2 regions of the Mesorhizobium sp. B2-3-15 genome follow, and region 2 is predicted to be linked to the other one. Evidence: riboswitches for the same ligand, from Rfam matches in the RefSeq annotation. Region 2 holds a riboswitch; the other holds the start of a gene.

Region 1 (7,182 bases), on a different contig from region 2:
CTGGCCAACAGGGTCCGGTCCGAGGCCGACAAGGCGGTTGCCACGCTCAACAAGAGCGGCATCGAGGCCGGTTGCGCCAACCTCCAGGTCGGTGGCTATCCACTGAGCTTTGCCGTCTCTTGCGACAACCTCGCCTACGAGGACGACGCCAAGAGCATTGCTGCCTCGGCCGGCTCCTTCAACGCCGTCGCCCAGATCGTCCAGCCCTTGTCGCCTGTTGCCAATCTACGCGGTCCACTCCGGACCTCCGTCCCCGGCATGATGCCGCTCTGGATCGACTGGGACAATCTGCAGGCCAACGTCAAATTGTGGTACCCGCTGCCCCGGCGTGTAGCGCTGCAGGCCGAGGGCCTGTCGGGCCAGACCGACCCGGCCGACGACACCGATCCGGTGGAACTGTTCAGTGCCGGCAAGGCGTCAGGCCAATTGCAGCCCAACAACGGCGATCTCGATTATGTCGGCAGCTTTGGCGATCTCGAGATCGATGCCGACGCGATCGGCGGGCGGGTGTTGCCGGCGCTCGATGCCAGCGGCGACGTGACACTGAAGAACGGCGTGGCGCTGATCGGCACGCAGGTGAAAAGCCTGCGCGGCCAGCGGATCGAAATCCGCAACCTCGATCTGTCGTCCGGCACGGCGCGCGTCACCGTTTCCGGGCCGCTGTCAGTCGATGCCGAGGGTCTCGTCGACGCCGACCTGATGATCAGGATCAAGGATCCCAAGGCGGTGGCATCTATTCTTGCCGGCGCCATACCCGAGCAGAAGAATGCGATCGAGCAGGGTTTTGGCGCCCTGGCGCTGCTTGGCAGCGAACCGTCCATGCCGCTGAAAGTGGTCAAGGGCAAGGCTTCCCTCGGCTTCATTCCGCTGGGCAAGATCAAGCCGGTCAACTAACGGATGGCGGGGCCGGCAAAGCTGCTGAGCGTCGGCGCACTGACGCTTGACACCATTCTTCGTGTCGAATCACTGCCCACGCATCAGGGAAAATTCATCGCCTCGGACGGCATCCAGATCGCCTCGGGCATGGCGACGAGCGCGGCCTGCGCCGCGCATCGCCTGGGTGCCGAGGTGTCGCTATGGGCTAGCGCCGGCGACGATCCGGTCGGCGATCTGCTGATTGCCGGGATAGAGGCCGAGGGCGTCGATTGCAGCCATGTACGCCGCGTCAGCGGCGCCCGCTCGGCACTGGCCTCGATCCTGGTCGATGCGCATGGCGAGCGGATCATCGTGCCTTTCTACGACGCGCGCGCGCAGGCCGATCCCGAGGTTTTGCCGTTCACCGACATAACGGCATTCGACGCCGTACTGGCCGACGTGCGCTGGCCGGGCGCCGCGGCGCTTGCCCTTAAGGCGGCGCGCGCCGCCGGCCGCCCAGCCATACTCGATGCCGATACCGCGCCCCTGGCGGTACTGGAGCGATTATTGCCGCTCGCCTCGCACATCGTCGCCTCGGAGCCGGCGGTCCGCATCATATGCGGCCACGCGCTGGATCTGGAGACCGCCTGCACCGATTTGGCGTCCCGCACCGATGCGTTCGTCGCGGTCACCGGCGGCGCGGCGGGTACCTGGTGGTTCGACCGAAGCGCCGGATCATCCCGCCATGTCGAGGCACCGAGGGTCAAGGCGGTCGACACGCTGGCCGCCGGCGATGTCTTTCATGGCGCCTTTGCCGTCGGGCTGGCGGAAGCCATGGCGGTCGAGCACGCACTGCGCTTTGCCAGCGCGGCCGCCGCGCTCAAGTGCCTGCGCTTCGGCGGCCGGCTGGGCGCGCCGGATCGGGCGGAGACGCTCGCCATGATGGCAACCGCCTGGCCGGTTGAAATCACCTAGCTCTTTGCCGGATGCTCGACCGCCTGGCGGCCAAAATCGGGCGCGTCGATATCCTGGCCCGCCTCGATGATCGAGCGGCGCACGGCGCGGGTGCGGGTGAACAGGTCGAAGAGCTTGTCGCCGTCGCCCCAGCGGATGGCGCGCTGCAGGAACGCCAGGTCTTCCGAGAACCGCGCCAACATTTCCAGGATGGCATCCTTGTTGTGCAGGCACACGTCCCGCCACATGGTCGGATCGGAGGCAGCCAGACGCGTGAAATCGCGAAAACCGGAGGCGGAATATTTGATCACTTCCGTCTTGGTCACCGATTCCAGATCGTCGGCGGTGCCGACGATGTTGTAGGCGATGATGTGCGGCAGATGCGAGACGATGGCCAGCGTCATGTCGTGATGCTGCGGGTCCATCGTGTCGATGTTGGCGCCGCAGCGGCGCCAGAATTCCGACAGCCGTTCCAGCGCTTCCGGATCGGTGCCCGGCACCGGCGTGAAGATGCACCAGCGGTTGTCGAACAGGTCGGCAAACCCGGCATCCGGGCCGGATTTTTCGGTGCCCGCCAGCGGATGGCCAGGAATGAAATGGACGCCTTCAGGCACATGCGGCTGCATCTGCGCGATGACCGAGGCCTTGGTCGAGCCGACATCGGTGAGGATCGCCCCCTTTTTCAGCGCCGGCGCGATTTCCTCCGCTACAGCGCCGGATGAGCCGACCGGCACCGAGACAACGACCAGATCGGCATCACGCACCGCGTCCCCGGCATCGATGGTGTAGGAATCGCCAAGGCCCAGTTCCTCGGCTCGCTTGAGCGTTGCCGCACTGCGCGTCGAGATGGCGACATGGCGAGCCAAGCCCTCGCGTCGGATGACGCGGGCCAGAGACGAGCCGATCAGGCCGATACCGACCAGCGCGATCTTTTCGAACATCGGTGATGCCATGGTGTTCCAGCTCTTTAGACGTTCTAGCTTTTCAGGAATGTCGTGAGCGCGGCGACAACGCCGCGATTGGCCTCTTCAGTGCCGACGGTCATGCGAAGCGCGTTGGGAAAGCCGTAACCTGAAACGCGCCGCAGAATATAGCCGCGCGCGCTCAGATAATCGTCAGCCGCCGCCGCGGAATGCTTCTGATCGTCGGGAAAATGAATGAGCAGGAAATTGCCAACGCTCGGCGTCACGCGCAGCCCGAGCCCGGTCATTTCGCCGCTCAGCCAGGTGAGCCAGGTCTCGTTATGCGCCACGCTACGCTCGACATGGGCACGGTCGCGGATCGCGGCGATGCCGGCCTCGATCGCTGTCGCATTGACGTTGAAGGGGCCGCGTACACGATTGATGGCGTCGACGATATGCAGGGGACCATACATCCAGCCGATGCGCGCGCCGCCGAGCCCGATCTTGGAGAAGGTGCGGGTCATCACCACGTTCTCGGCGCTGCCGGCCAGCTCGATGCCGGCTTCGTAATCGTTGCGGCGGACATATTCGGCGTAGGCCGCGTCGAGCACCAGCAGCACGTTTCCCGGCAGTCCGGCATGAAGGCGGCGCACCTCCTGGAACGGCACATAGGTGCCGGTCGGGTTGTTGGGATTGGCCAGGAACACGATTTTCGTGCGCGGCGTGACGGCCGCCAGCATCGCGTCGATGTCGGCGCGCTCGTCGGTCTCCTTGACCACGACCGGGGTGGCACCTGCCGACTGGATGTAGATCTTGTAGACCATGAAGGCGTGTTCGGTGAACATAGCCTCGTCGCCGGGCGCGAGATAGGTCTGCGCCAACAGGCCGAGGATCTCGTCCGACCCGTTGGAGCAGATGATGTTTTGCGCGTTGAGGCCATGCACCTCGGCGATAGCCTCGCGCAACCGCTTGGCGCTGCCGTCGGGATAGATGTCGAGTTTGCCGGCGACCTCGCGCGCGGCCTCGATCGCCTTCGGCGAAGGCCCAAGCGGATTCTCGTTCGACGACAGCTTGTAGACCTTGGCCACACCGGCGGCCGCCGAGCTTTTGCCGGGCACATAGGCCTCTATGTCCATGATGCCCGCGCGCGGAGTTGGACGTGCCTGATCCGGTGTCTGGTTCATATCTTGCAAAATCCGTCGAAAACGCCTCCATCCGGAGGCCGCTGCGGAAATACAAGCCATGGCACGCAATGTCGAGAGGTGGCAGTGGTGCCAGCCGCCGCCATTGACGGCGAGGCAGGCGGGTTCTAGAAAGACGATTGACAGTTCCGTGGTGATTTGGCCGGTCGGCTTGCAGCCACGTTAAACAATTCGCTAAAGGGCCGTTTGCGTGACGTAACCGGCTTTGCGAAGGCAATGCCGGTTTTTTGTTGTCCGCGACCGGCCGGACGGACGCATCGGCGGCGGAGATCGGCAGCGATTTCCACGAGCGCACGGTGCAGCAAGAGAGACGTGATGGCCGCTCTGCGTGCAGGAAAGACCAACAACGAGGCCGACCAACCGTCGAGCCCGGTGTTACGTTTCGGACCCGACAAGCCGCTCAAGCTCGACGCCGGCACGCTGCTGTCGCCGTTCCAGATCGCCTACCAGACCTATGGCACGCTGAACGATGCCCGCTCCAATGCCATCCTCGTCTGCCACGCGCTGACGGGCGACCAGCATGTCGCCAGCACCAATCCGGTAACCGGCAAGCCCGGTTGGTGGGAAGTGCTGATCGGACCGGGCAGGATCATCGATACCAGCCGCTTCTTCGTCATCTGCTCCAATGTCATCGGCGGCTGCCTGGGTTCCACCGGCCCGGCCTCGACCAACCCGGCCACCGGTAAACCCTATGGCCTCGACCTGCCGGTCATCACCATCCGCGACATGGTGCGCGCGCAGCAGATGCTGATCGACCATTTCGGCATCGAGAAACTGTTCTGCGTGCTCGGCGGCTCGATGGGCGGCATGCAGGTTCTGGAATGGGCGTCGAGCTATCCCGAGCGCGTGTTCTCGGCGCTGCCGATCGCCACGGGGGCGCGCCATTCGTCACAGAACATCGCCTTCCACGAAGTCGGGCGGCAGGCTGTGATGGCCGATCCGGACTGGCATGGCGGCAAATATTTCGAACACGGCAAGCGCCCGGAGAAAGGGCTGGCGGTGGCGCGCATGGCCGCCCACATCACCTATCTGTCGGAAGCCGCCCTGCACCGCAAATTCGGCCGCAATTTGCAGGACCGCGAAGCGCTGACCTTCGGCTTCGATGCCGACTTCCAGATCGAGAGCTATCTGCGCCACCAGGGCATGACCTTCGTCGACCGCTTCGATGCCAACTCCTATCTCTACATGACGCGGTCGATGGATTATTTCGACCTCGCCGCCGACCATGGCGGCCGGCTGGCCGACGCCTTCGCCGGCACGAAAACCCGCTTTTGCCTGGTGTCCTTCACATCGGACTGGCTGTTCCCGACCGAAGAGAGCCGCTCCATCGTCCACGCACTCAACGCCGCCGGCGCCTCGGTATCCTTCGTCGAGATCGAGACCGATCGCGGCCACGACGCCTTCCTGCTCGACGAGCCGGAACTGTTTGCCGCCATCAACGGCTTCATCGGCTCGGCCGCGCGCGCCAGGGGGCTCAGCGCATGACCCCGAAAAGTTGCAGACGTTTCGGATCAAGCTCGTGCGCCAAACAGAACGGCGAAGCCATGACCCCGAAAAGTTGCAGACGTTTCGGACCAAGGCCATGCGCCGTCCACGAGGCGAAGCCATGAGCGTCAACGGCAGCCAACGCGTCGACCTCGAGGTCGTCGCCAACCTCATCCCGCCGCAATCGCGTGTGCTCGACGTCGGCTCGGGCGACGGCTCATTGCTCGAATTGCTGCAGGACACCAAGCAGGTCGACGGTCGCGGACTCGAGCTGTCGCAGCGTGGCGTCAACGAATGCGTGGCGCGCGGTCTCAGTGTCATCCAGGGCGACGCCGACACCGATCTCGAATTCTATCCCGACAAGGGCTTTGACTTCGTTGTCCTGTCGCAGACCCTGCAGGCCACCCGCAACCCGAAGCTGGTGCTCGACGAGCTGCTCAGGATCGGCAACCGGGCAATCGTGTCTTTCCCCAATTTCGGTCACTGGCGGGTGCGCCTGTCGCTGTTCGTCAAGGGCCGCATGCCTGTGACCAGCGACCTGCCCTATTCCTGGTACGACACGCCCAACATCCACTTCTGCACGATCCGAGACTTCGTCAATTTGTGCGAAGAGCTTGGCGCGACAGTGGAGAAGGCGACCGCGCTCGACGCCAACGGCCAGAAGATCGGCCTGTCGATGCCATGGTGGTTCTGGAATTTCTTTGGCCAACAAGCAGTGTTCCTGCTGAAGCGATAATGAAATGGGCGACGCCCGCAGGCGCGACTGCCAATCCTTGAGGGTGGCCGCGCGTCTTTCAGCGGGTGCGAAAGTGTTGCAGTTGAAGCGCCATGAGCTGGAATTCATCATGCCTGGTCGGTCGAACGACGGCACGACGGGGTGACATGGCAGGTTGTTTTTTGTAGCGTCGCACCGAATCCGATGAGGCCCATCCAGGGGGAAGTCCGATCCATTTAGCCATCCCGATGATCAAAGGACCTCGCGCGAAGGGTGTTTACGCGCTGGAGGCGGCCTACGTGATATGATCGGGAAGACCGAACAGGCGCCCCTCGTCACGGTGATCACGCCGACTCACAACCGGCGCGAAACGGTGCTCCGCGCCGTCGAAAGCGTGCTTTCCCAGAGCATGCCGCGATTTGAACATATCGTCGTCGACGATGGTTCGACGGACGGGACCGAGGCGGCGCTCGCCCGCATCCATGACCCCCGGCTGATCTATGTCGGCGCGAAGTGGCGCGGCGCCAATGCCGCCAGGAATGCCGGCATCGAGCTAGCCCGGGCGCCCGTGGTGACTTTTCTTGATTCGGACGATCTCTTCCTGCCGCACCGGCTCGAACGGACGCTGGCATGGTTCGACGACAATCCAGCGCTCGAAGTCCTGCTCTCCTCATATGTCTCGGTGAAGGGTGGCCGCGGCACCGCCTGCGTTAACCGCGGCGCTTTTCTGAACCCGCCAATGCTGGAGCGGGCGGTGGTCGCGCAGACGGCCTTCATAGCCGGATCGGCTATAACAGCCAGACGCGAGGCTTTGCTGGCCATCGGCGGCTATGACAGCGACATTCCCCGGATGCAGGACCGCGAGCTTCTGCTGCGCTTCGCACAGCGCTTCGGCGCGCAATTATCGGAAGATATCGACTGGACGAAGCACAATTCGCAGAATTCGATTTCAGGCCGCAGGGACGGCTATGTCGAAGCCTACGCGATCCTGATGAGTAAGCATCCGCACATCGCTCGCTCCTACCCCCATGTCCCTCCCTTTATGATCACGCGGCAGATCATCGCCGAT
Region 2 (7,182 bases):
ATGCGCGAAATGAGCGTCGCCAACGACTATCGCAAGAAGACCAATATCCGCGCCTCCAGCGTCTATCAGCTGACCGGCAACCTCTCTGGCGGCAACCAGCAGAAGGTGGTGCTGTCGAAATGGCTGTTCGCCGACCCGGAAGTCCTGATCCTCGATGAGCCGACGCGCGGCATCGACGTCGGCGCCAAGTACGAAATCTATACAATCATCGCTCGCCTTGCTGCCGAGGGCAAAGCGATCATCGTCATCTCGTCTGAAATGCCGGAATTGCTCGGCATCACCGACAGAATCTATGTCATGAACGAGGGACGCATCGTCGGCGAGATGGCGGCAAGTGACGCCAGCCAGGAAAAAATCATGCGCGCCATTGTTCGCGGAGAAGGAAAAGCATCATGAGCACAGACAGCGCTCCCGCACCCCAAAGCGGCACCGCCGAGGACGTCAAGCAGGGTCCTCGCGTCGCCGTCTCGGCGCTGACGACGAACCTGCGCGAATACGGCCTGATCATCGCGCTGATCGTCATCATGCTGTTCTTCCAGTACACGACGTCGGGAACGCTGTTCAAACCGGTCAACCTCAGCAACCTGGTGCAGCAGAACTCGTTCATCATCGTGATGGCGCTCGGCATGCTGCTGGTCATCGTCGCCGGCTACATCGATCTCAGCGTAGGATCGGTCGCCGGCTTCATCGGCGCGCTTGCCGCCATGATGATGGTCATCTGGCCGCTCGGCATATTCAGCAATCCGCTCGTTGTCTCGATCGTCTGCCTCATCGTCGGCGGGTTGATCGGTGGCGCGCAAGGATACTGGATCGCCTATCACCGCATACCAAGCTTCATCGTGACGCTCGCCGGCATGCTGATCTTCCGCGGCATTTGCCAGGCGCTGCTTGGCGGCGGCTCCTCGGTCGGCCCGCTTCCCGACAGTTTCAAGGCGCTGAGTTCCGGTTTCATCCCCGATGTCATCGGTCCGCTGACCCTGATCCCGCCGACGGTGAACGCGGCCGGCAAGACCGTTTTGGGCAGTGGCCTGACGCTTCACATGACGACAGTCGTGCTGGGCCTGATCGCGGTGCTCGCCTACGCCTATTTCGGCTTCAGGACGCGACGCAAGCGCGAACTCCACGGTTATGAGGCCGAGCCTTTCACCCTGTTCGTCATCAAGACCCTGGTCGGCAGCGCACTGGCGCTCTTCCTGGTCTTCCAGTTCGCGACCTATCGGGGCCTGCCGATCGTGCTGCTGGTGATGGGCGTGCTGATCTCGCTGTTCGTCTTCGTCACCAAGCGCATGACCATCGGCCGCCGCATCTACGCCATGGGAGGCAACGCCAAGGCGGCGCAACTGTCGGGCATCAACACCGAAAGGCTGACGCTCTGGGTGTTCGTCAATATGGGCGTTCTGTCGGCGCTCGGCGGGCTGATCATCGCCGCACGTCTCGGCCAGGCCGTGCCGGCGGCCGGCCTCGGCAGCGAGCTCGACGTGATCGCGGCCGTCTTCATCGGCGGCGCCTCGGCGATGGGCGGCGTCGGCCAGGTCATCGGCGCGGTGGTCGGCGGCTTCATCATGGGCGTGATGAACAACGGCATGTCCATCATGGGCGTCAATGTCGACTGGCAGCAGGTGGTCAAGGGCCTGGTGCTGCTCGGTGCCGTGATCTTCGACGTCTACAACAAGAACAAGGCTTGAGGGCTGGGACGAGGACTAGGAGGCATACGGGTTCTAGATCGCGAAGCTGCCGGCAGCCCGTCGGCACCAAGAAGTCCGGGGAAGGACCAGGCTCGCGAACGCAATCCGGACGAAGCGTTTCAACCGTGGCGCGTTTCCGCGCCGCGCCGGTCAGGATTTGCCCATTGGCAGCCGGGTACAGATAAATGAGAGAGGACTGATCATGCTGATCTCGCAGATTCTCGACGACGCCGAGACGATCCGTGTCGTTGCCCGCAGCGGCGGGAAGACCCGGATCATCAACGGGGCACGCAGCGTCTATTCGCTGGCGATGGAGGCCGCCCGCACCGGCGTCGGCCTGGCCGCCCTGATCGAACGCAAGGGGCTTGGCGAGACGATCGATCTCGACGCCGCCTACAAGCGGGGGCGCCTGCTGTCGCCAATCAATCACCCCGACCCGGCGCATCTGCACCTGACCGGCACCGGGCTGACGCATCTGGGGTCGGCCGCGACGCGCGATTCCATGCACAAGAAGCTCAGCACCGACGGCGAGGAGCAACTCACCGATTCCATGAAGATGTTCCGCATGGGACTGGAAGGCGGCAAGCCCGCGAAAGGCCAGGTCGGCGTGCAGCCGGAATGGTTCTACAAGGGGAACGGCACCATGGCAGTCGCGCCTGGCGCGGCGCTCATGTCACCGGCCTTTGCCAAGGATGCCGGCGAGGAACCAGAGGTCGCCGGGATCTATGTCATCGGCGATGACGGGGCGCCATTCCGCGTCGGCTTCACCTTGTCGAACGAATTCTCGGACCATGTGACCGAGCGCGTCAACTATCTCTTCCTCGCCCATTCCAAGCTGCGCAATGCCTCCTTCGGCCCGGAGATCCTGATCGGAGACCTGCCTTCGGACATCCGCGGCACGTCGCGTATCCTGCGCGACGGCAAGGCATTGTGGGAAAAGCCCTTCCTGTCGGGTGAAACGAACATGTCCCACACCATCGCCAATCTCGAACACCACCACTTCAAATATTCGGCCTTCCGCCAGCCTGGCGACGTGCATGTGCATATGTTCGGCACCGCGACGCTATCCTTCGCCGACGGCATCAAGACGGAAGCCGGCGACGTGTTCGAGATCGAGGCCGGGGATTTCGGACTGCCGCTGCGCAACCCGCTCGAGATCGAGAAGCCGGTGAAGGTGTCGGTGAAGGCGCTTTGAAGCCATGAGCGCGTGATTCCCCTCTCGTGGGGAATGGCTGGCAAGCCAGAGCGGGGCGCTGTCCCGCCGATCTAGCAATAGGTTTCAGTCACGTCCCTGCCGGGCATCTCTCCCACAAGAGCGAGGTCGGCAGCTTCGACCTTAGCGCACGGCGCGGAAATGCTTCGACAGCTTCAGGCCCTGCGCCTGGTAGTTCGAGCCGAGATCGGTGCCGTAGAGCGCCTGCGGTCGCTTCAGCATGTGCTCGTAGACCAGCCGGCCGACGATCTGGCCGTGGTCGAGAATGAACGGCACTTCGTGGCTGCGTACTTCGAGCACCGCCCGGCTGCCGGTGCCGCCGGCCGCCGAATGGCCGAAACCCGGATCGAAAAAGCCGGCATAATGGACACGAAACTCGCCGACCAGCGGATCGAATGGCGTCATCTCGGCGGCGTAGAGCGGCGGCACATGCACCGCCTCCTGGCTGACGAGGATGTAGAATTCGTCGGGATCGAGCACCAGTTCGCCGGCGCGGCTCTTGTGGATCGGCTCCCAGAAGTCGAGGACATCCTGCGCGGCGCGCTTGTCGACATCGACGAGGCCGGTGTGGTGCTTGCCACGATAGCCGACCAGCCCATCCTTGTCGCCATTGAGGTCGATCGACAGCGCGATGCCGCCGCCGGAAATGTTCGGTGGCTCCGTGGCGACCAGCATCTCGGCACGATGCAGTTCATGCAACTCGGCTTCCGAGAGCAGCGCGTTGCCGGTGCGAAAGCGGATTTGAGACAGGCGCGACCCCGTGCGCGCGATGATCGGAAAGGTGCGCGGGCTGACCTCGAGATAGAGCGGACCGGTGTAGCCGGCGGCGATCTTATCGAACTCGTGGCCCCGATCGGTCATGACGCGGGTGAAGATGTCGAGCCGCCCGGTCGAGCTCTTGGGATTGGCCGAGGCCGAAATGTCAGCCGGCAGGGCCAGACTTTCGAGCAGCGGCACAATATAGACGCAGCCGGTTTCGAGGACCGCGCCTTCGGTCAGACTGATCTCGTGCAGTTGCAGCCGATCGAGCTTTTCCGACACCTTGTGGTTGGGACCGGGCAGGAACGAGGCGCGAACCCGCCAGGCCTTTTCGCCCAATCTGAGATCAAGGCTTGCCGGCTGGATCTGGTCGGCATCGAGCGCGCGCGGCGACTTCAGCGCGCCGGACCGGAACAGCGCCGAAATGTCCTGATCGGGAAGAATGCCTGTCTGCCGCAAAGTCTGGCTCCGCCCCAAGACTGGTCTCTTTCGTTGCAGGTTCTTGTTTGTTGCAGGTTCTTGCCGCAAAACCGCCGGGCACTTTTGCGGAACCTGCCTTGGTACAAACGTCTTAATGAAGCCGGCAATTGACGCAAGCGTGGCGCGGGTCTAAAGGGTCGTTATCCCGTGGTGATTTGGCCGGTCGGCTTGCAGCCACGTTAAACAAGTCGCTAAAGGACCGTCGGGCCGCAAGGCCGTATGGACCGGTTGCGACTTTCGCGGCCGGTTTTTTTGTGTCTGGAACAAAGCGATGAGCACCAAGAAGCGCAACTGGAAACCTCAGACGGCACTCGTGCATGGCGGAACCCTGCGTTCCGGCTTCGGCGAAACCTCCGAGGCGATGTACCTGACCCAGGGTTATGTCTATCAGACGGCGCAGGCCGCCGAGGCCCGCTTCAAGGGCGAAGAGCCTGGTTTCATCTATTCGCGCTACGCCAACCCGACCGTCGACATGTTCGAAAAGCGCATGTGCGCGCTTGAAGGCGCCGAAGACGCGCGCGCCACGGCGTCGGGCATGGCGGCGGTGACGGCTGCCCTTCTGTGCAGCGTCAAGGCCGGCGACCACATCGTGGCCGCGCGCGCGCTGTTCGGCTCCTGCCGCTGGGTGGTCGAGACGCTGGCGCCGCGCTATGGCATCGAGGCGACCTTGGTCGACGGCACCGAGATCGCCAATTGGGAAAAGGCGGTCAGGCCGAACACCAAGCTGTTCTTCCTGGAAAGCCCGACCAACCCGACGCTCGAGGTCGTCGACATCGCCGCCGTCGCCTCGCTTGCCAATTCGATCGGCGCGCGGCTGGTCGTCGACAATGTCTTTGCCACGCCGCTGCAGCAGAAGCCGTTGCAGCTTGGTGCGCACATCGTCGTCTACTCGGCCACGAAGCACATTGACGGCCAGGGCCGCTGCCTGGGCGGCGTCATCCTGTCGGACAAGAAGTGGATTGACGAGAACCTGCACGACTATTTCCGCCACACCGGTCCCAGCCTGTCGCCGTTCAACGCCTGGACGCTGCTGAAGGGCCTGGAAACCTTGCCGCTGCGCGTGCGCCAGCAGACCGAGAGCGCCGGCAGGATCGCCGACTTCCTGGCCGGGCAGCCGCAGATCGCCCGCGTCATCTATCCCGGCCGTGCCGACCACCCGCAGGCCGATATCGTCAAGAAGCAGATGTCGGGTGGCTCGACGCTGATCTGCCTCGACGTCAAGGGCGGCAAGCCGGCGGCCTTCGCCCTGCAGAACGCCCTCGACATCGTGCTGATCTCGAACAATCTCGGCGACGCCAAAAGCCTGATCACCCATCCGGCGACGACCACCCACAAGAACCTCAGCGATGAGGCCCGCGCCGAACTCGGCATCGGGCCCGGTACGCTCAGGCTGTCGGTCGGCCTGGAGGATACGGACGACCTGCTGGAAGATATCGCGCAAGCCTTGAAGGCCGCCAAATAGGTTTCGTCCAGGCAGCGTCGTCAGCAGCGATCAGGCGCTCGACGGCGTCTCCTCCAGTTCCGCCGTCTTGGTGCGGATGGTCATGGCGTTGCCGCGCCAGTCGACGGCGCCGCCGAGCCAGCCGCGCGCCCAGATGGCCGGGAGCATGACGTCCCGCGCGACCGTCGCCGCGATCATGCGCGTCGAGACGTGCCAACCCTTGGCCAGGGCCAGAGCGCATTCCGGAAGATAGAACGCCGCCAGCACGGCAATCGCGGTCGCCCAGAGACTAATGCCGGCGCTCGCCGCGGCAATCAGCGCAAGAACCAGCGGGACCGCCGCACCAGTCAGGATCTCGGGCGCGAAGAACAGCGGGAAAGTGACGCGGCGCAGGCGCGCCCAGCGGGCCTGGCGCGACCAGATCTCGCCAAACGTGCGCTGGCCGAGCGGCTGCTCGAAGGGGGCGGCAACGAGGTTGACACGCAGGCCGAGGCCGTTCACCAGCTTGGTTGCGGCGGCGTCCTCGGCGATCTCGGCGGCCAGCGCGCGTATGCCGCCATTGGCGTCCAGCATCGGCTTGTTCCACAGCATGCTCTTGCCCTGCGCGAAGCCGAGGCCGAGCGCCGCGCCGGCATACTGCCAGCGGGCCTGCAATGTGTTGAGGAAGGCGCATTCGACGTCGGCCCAGAAACCATCTGGCCTGGAGCCGATCGGCGTCGAGCAGACAAGGCCGGTACCGTGCTGCCACGCCGCCATCATGTGCTCGACATAGTCCCTCGGCATCAGAACGTTGGAATCGGCAAGAATGACCCAGTCGTGGCGCGCCGCTTCCCAGCCTTTGACGCAGTTGTTGAGCTTTGGATTGGCACTGACACGGTCGTCGCCGATCAACAGCCGGGCCGGCACCTGCGGAAACCGGGCAATCGCCCTGTTTATCAGTTTGACCACCGGGTCGTCGGCATGGGCGACGCAGAAGATCAGTTCGTAGCGTGGCCAGTCGAGCGCGAAGGCGCGTTCCAGCGTCTCATGTGTGAATGGCTCGACGCCGCGCGACGGGACGACAATCGACACCGCCGGCGATCTGCCCGCCGGCGGGGCAATCGTGGTGCGCCGTTTCAGCTGTGAAGCGGCAAGCAGGATGCTGGCAGCGTTTGAGAGGATGAGTGCGGTCGAAAGCGAGGCGGATATGAGAGTGAGTTCCATCGAGATCTGGTCACTCCGGAAGTCGGCCCGCGTCGCGGCCGTTTTCAACAGTTCGACAGAGGGCCGAGTCGCCCGGTTCGCGCACACCACCATTGTCGTGTGTCACTTAAATGACATTCTTTGCCGGCACCTGCGTTTCAATCCCAGGCGCGACAAGACGCGCACGTTGACCTGCTCACCGCGAGCGTCGAAAGTCGTCGGATTGTTTTGGAGCCGCTCATGTACCGCGCCGTGACGCGCAACATCGAAGTGCAGGTCAGGCCGTTCTATCTGGAGGATCGTTCAGATCCCCAGGAGAACCGCTACGTCTGGGGCTATCAGATAACGATCGACAACCAGTCTGACGAGTTCGTGCAGCTTCTGTCGCGCTATTGGCACATCACCGATGGTGCCGGCCGGGT

Evidence for each region. Region 2 has a riboswitch for S-adenosylmethionine ahead of FJ954_RS05545 (O-succinylhomoserine sulfhydrylase). Riboswitches for the same ligand answer to the same signal wherever they lie in the genome.
Region 1: linked by a shared signal. The riboswitch ahead of FJ954_RS20715 (homoserine O-acetyltransferase) and the one ahead of FJ954_RS05545 (O-succinylhomoserine sulfhydrylase) in region 2 are both predicted to bind S-adenosylmethionine.

What each region holds. Positions count from the first base shown of each region.
Region 1 is NZ_VFVO01000010.1:93,607-100,788, forward strand. Features, by position in the region: gene FJ954_RS20695 (DUF2125 domain-containing protein) at 1-894, shown strand, start outside; gene FJ954_RS20700 (sugar kinase) at 898-1,830, shown strand; gene FJ954_RS20705 (prephenate/arogenate dehydrogenase family protein) at 1,827-2,762, opposite strand; gene hisC (histidinol-phosphate transaminase) at 2,786-3,895, opposite strand; SAM riboswitch at 4,034-4,111, shown strand; gene FJ954_RS20715 (homoserine O-acetyltransferase) at 4,229-5,398, shown strand; gene metW (methionine biosynthesis protein MetW) at 5,520-6,134, shown strand; gene FJ954_RS20725 (glycosyltransferase family A protein) at 6,418-7,182, shown strand, end outside.
Region 2 is NZ_VFVO01000002.1:306,357-313,538, reverse strand. Features, by position in the region: gene mmsA (multiple monosaccharide ABC transporter ATP-binding protein) at 1-396, shown strand, start outside; gene mmsB (multiple monosaccharide ABC transporter permease) at 393-1,685, shown strand; gene araD1 (AraD1 family protein) at 1,888-2,880, shown strand; gene FJ954_RS05550 (2'-deoxycytidine 5'-triphosphate deaminase) at 3,022-4,116, opposite strand; SAM riboswitch at 4,275-4,352, shown strand; gene FJ954_RS05545 (O-succinylhomoserine sulfhydrylase) at 4,409-5,599, shown strand; gene FJ954_RS05540 (ceramide glucosyltransferase) at 5,630-6,781, opposite strand; gene apaG (Co2+/Mg2+ efflux protein ApaG) at 7,001-7,182, shown strand, end outside.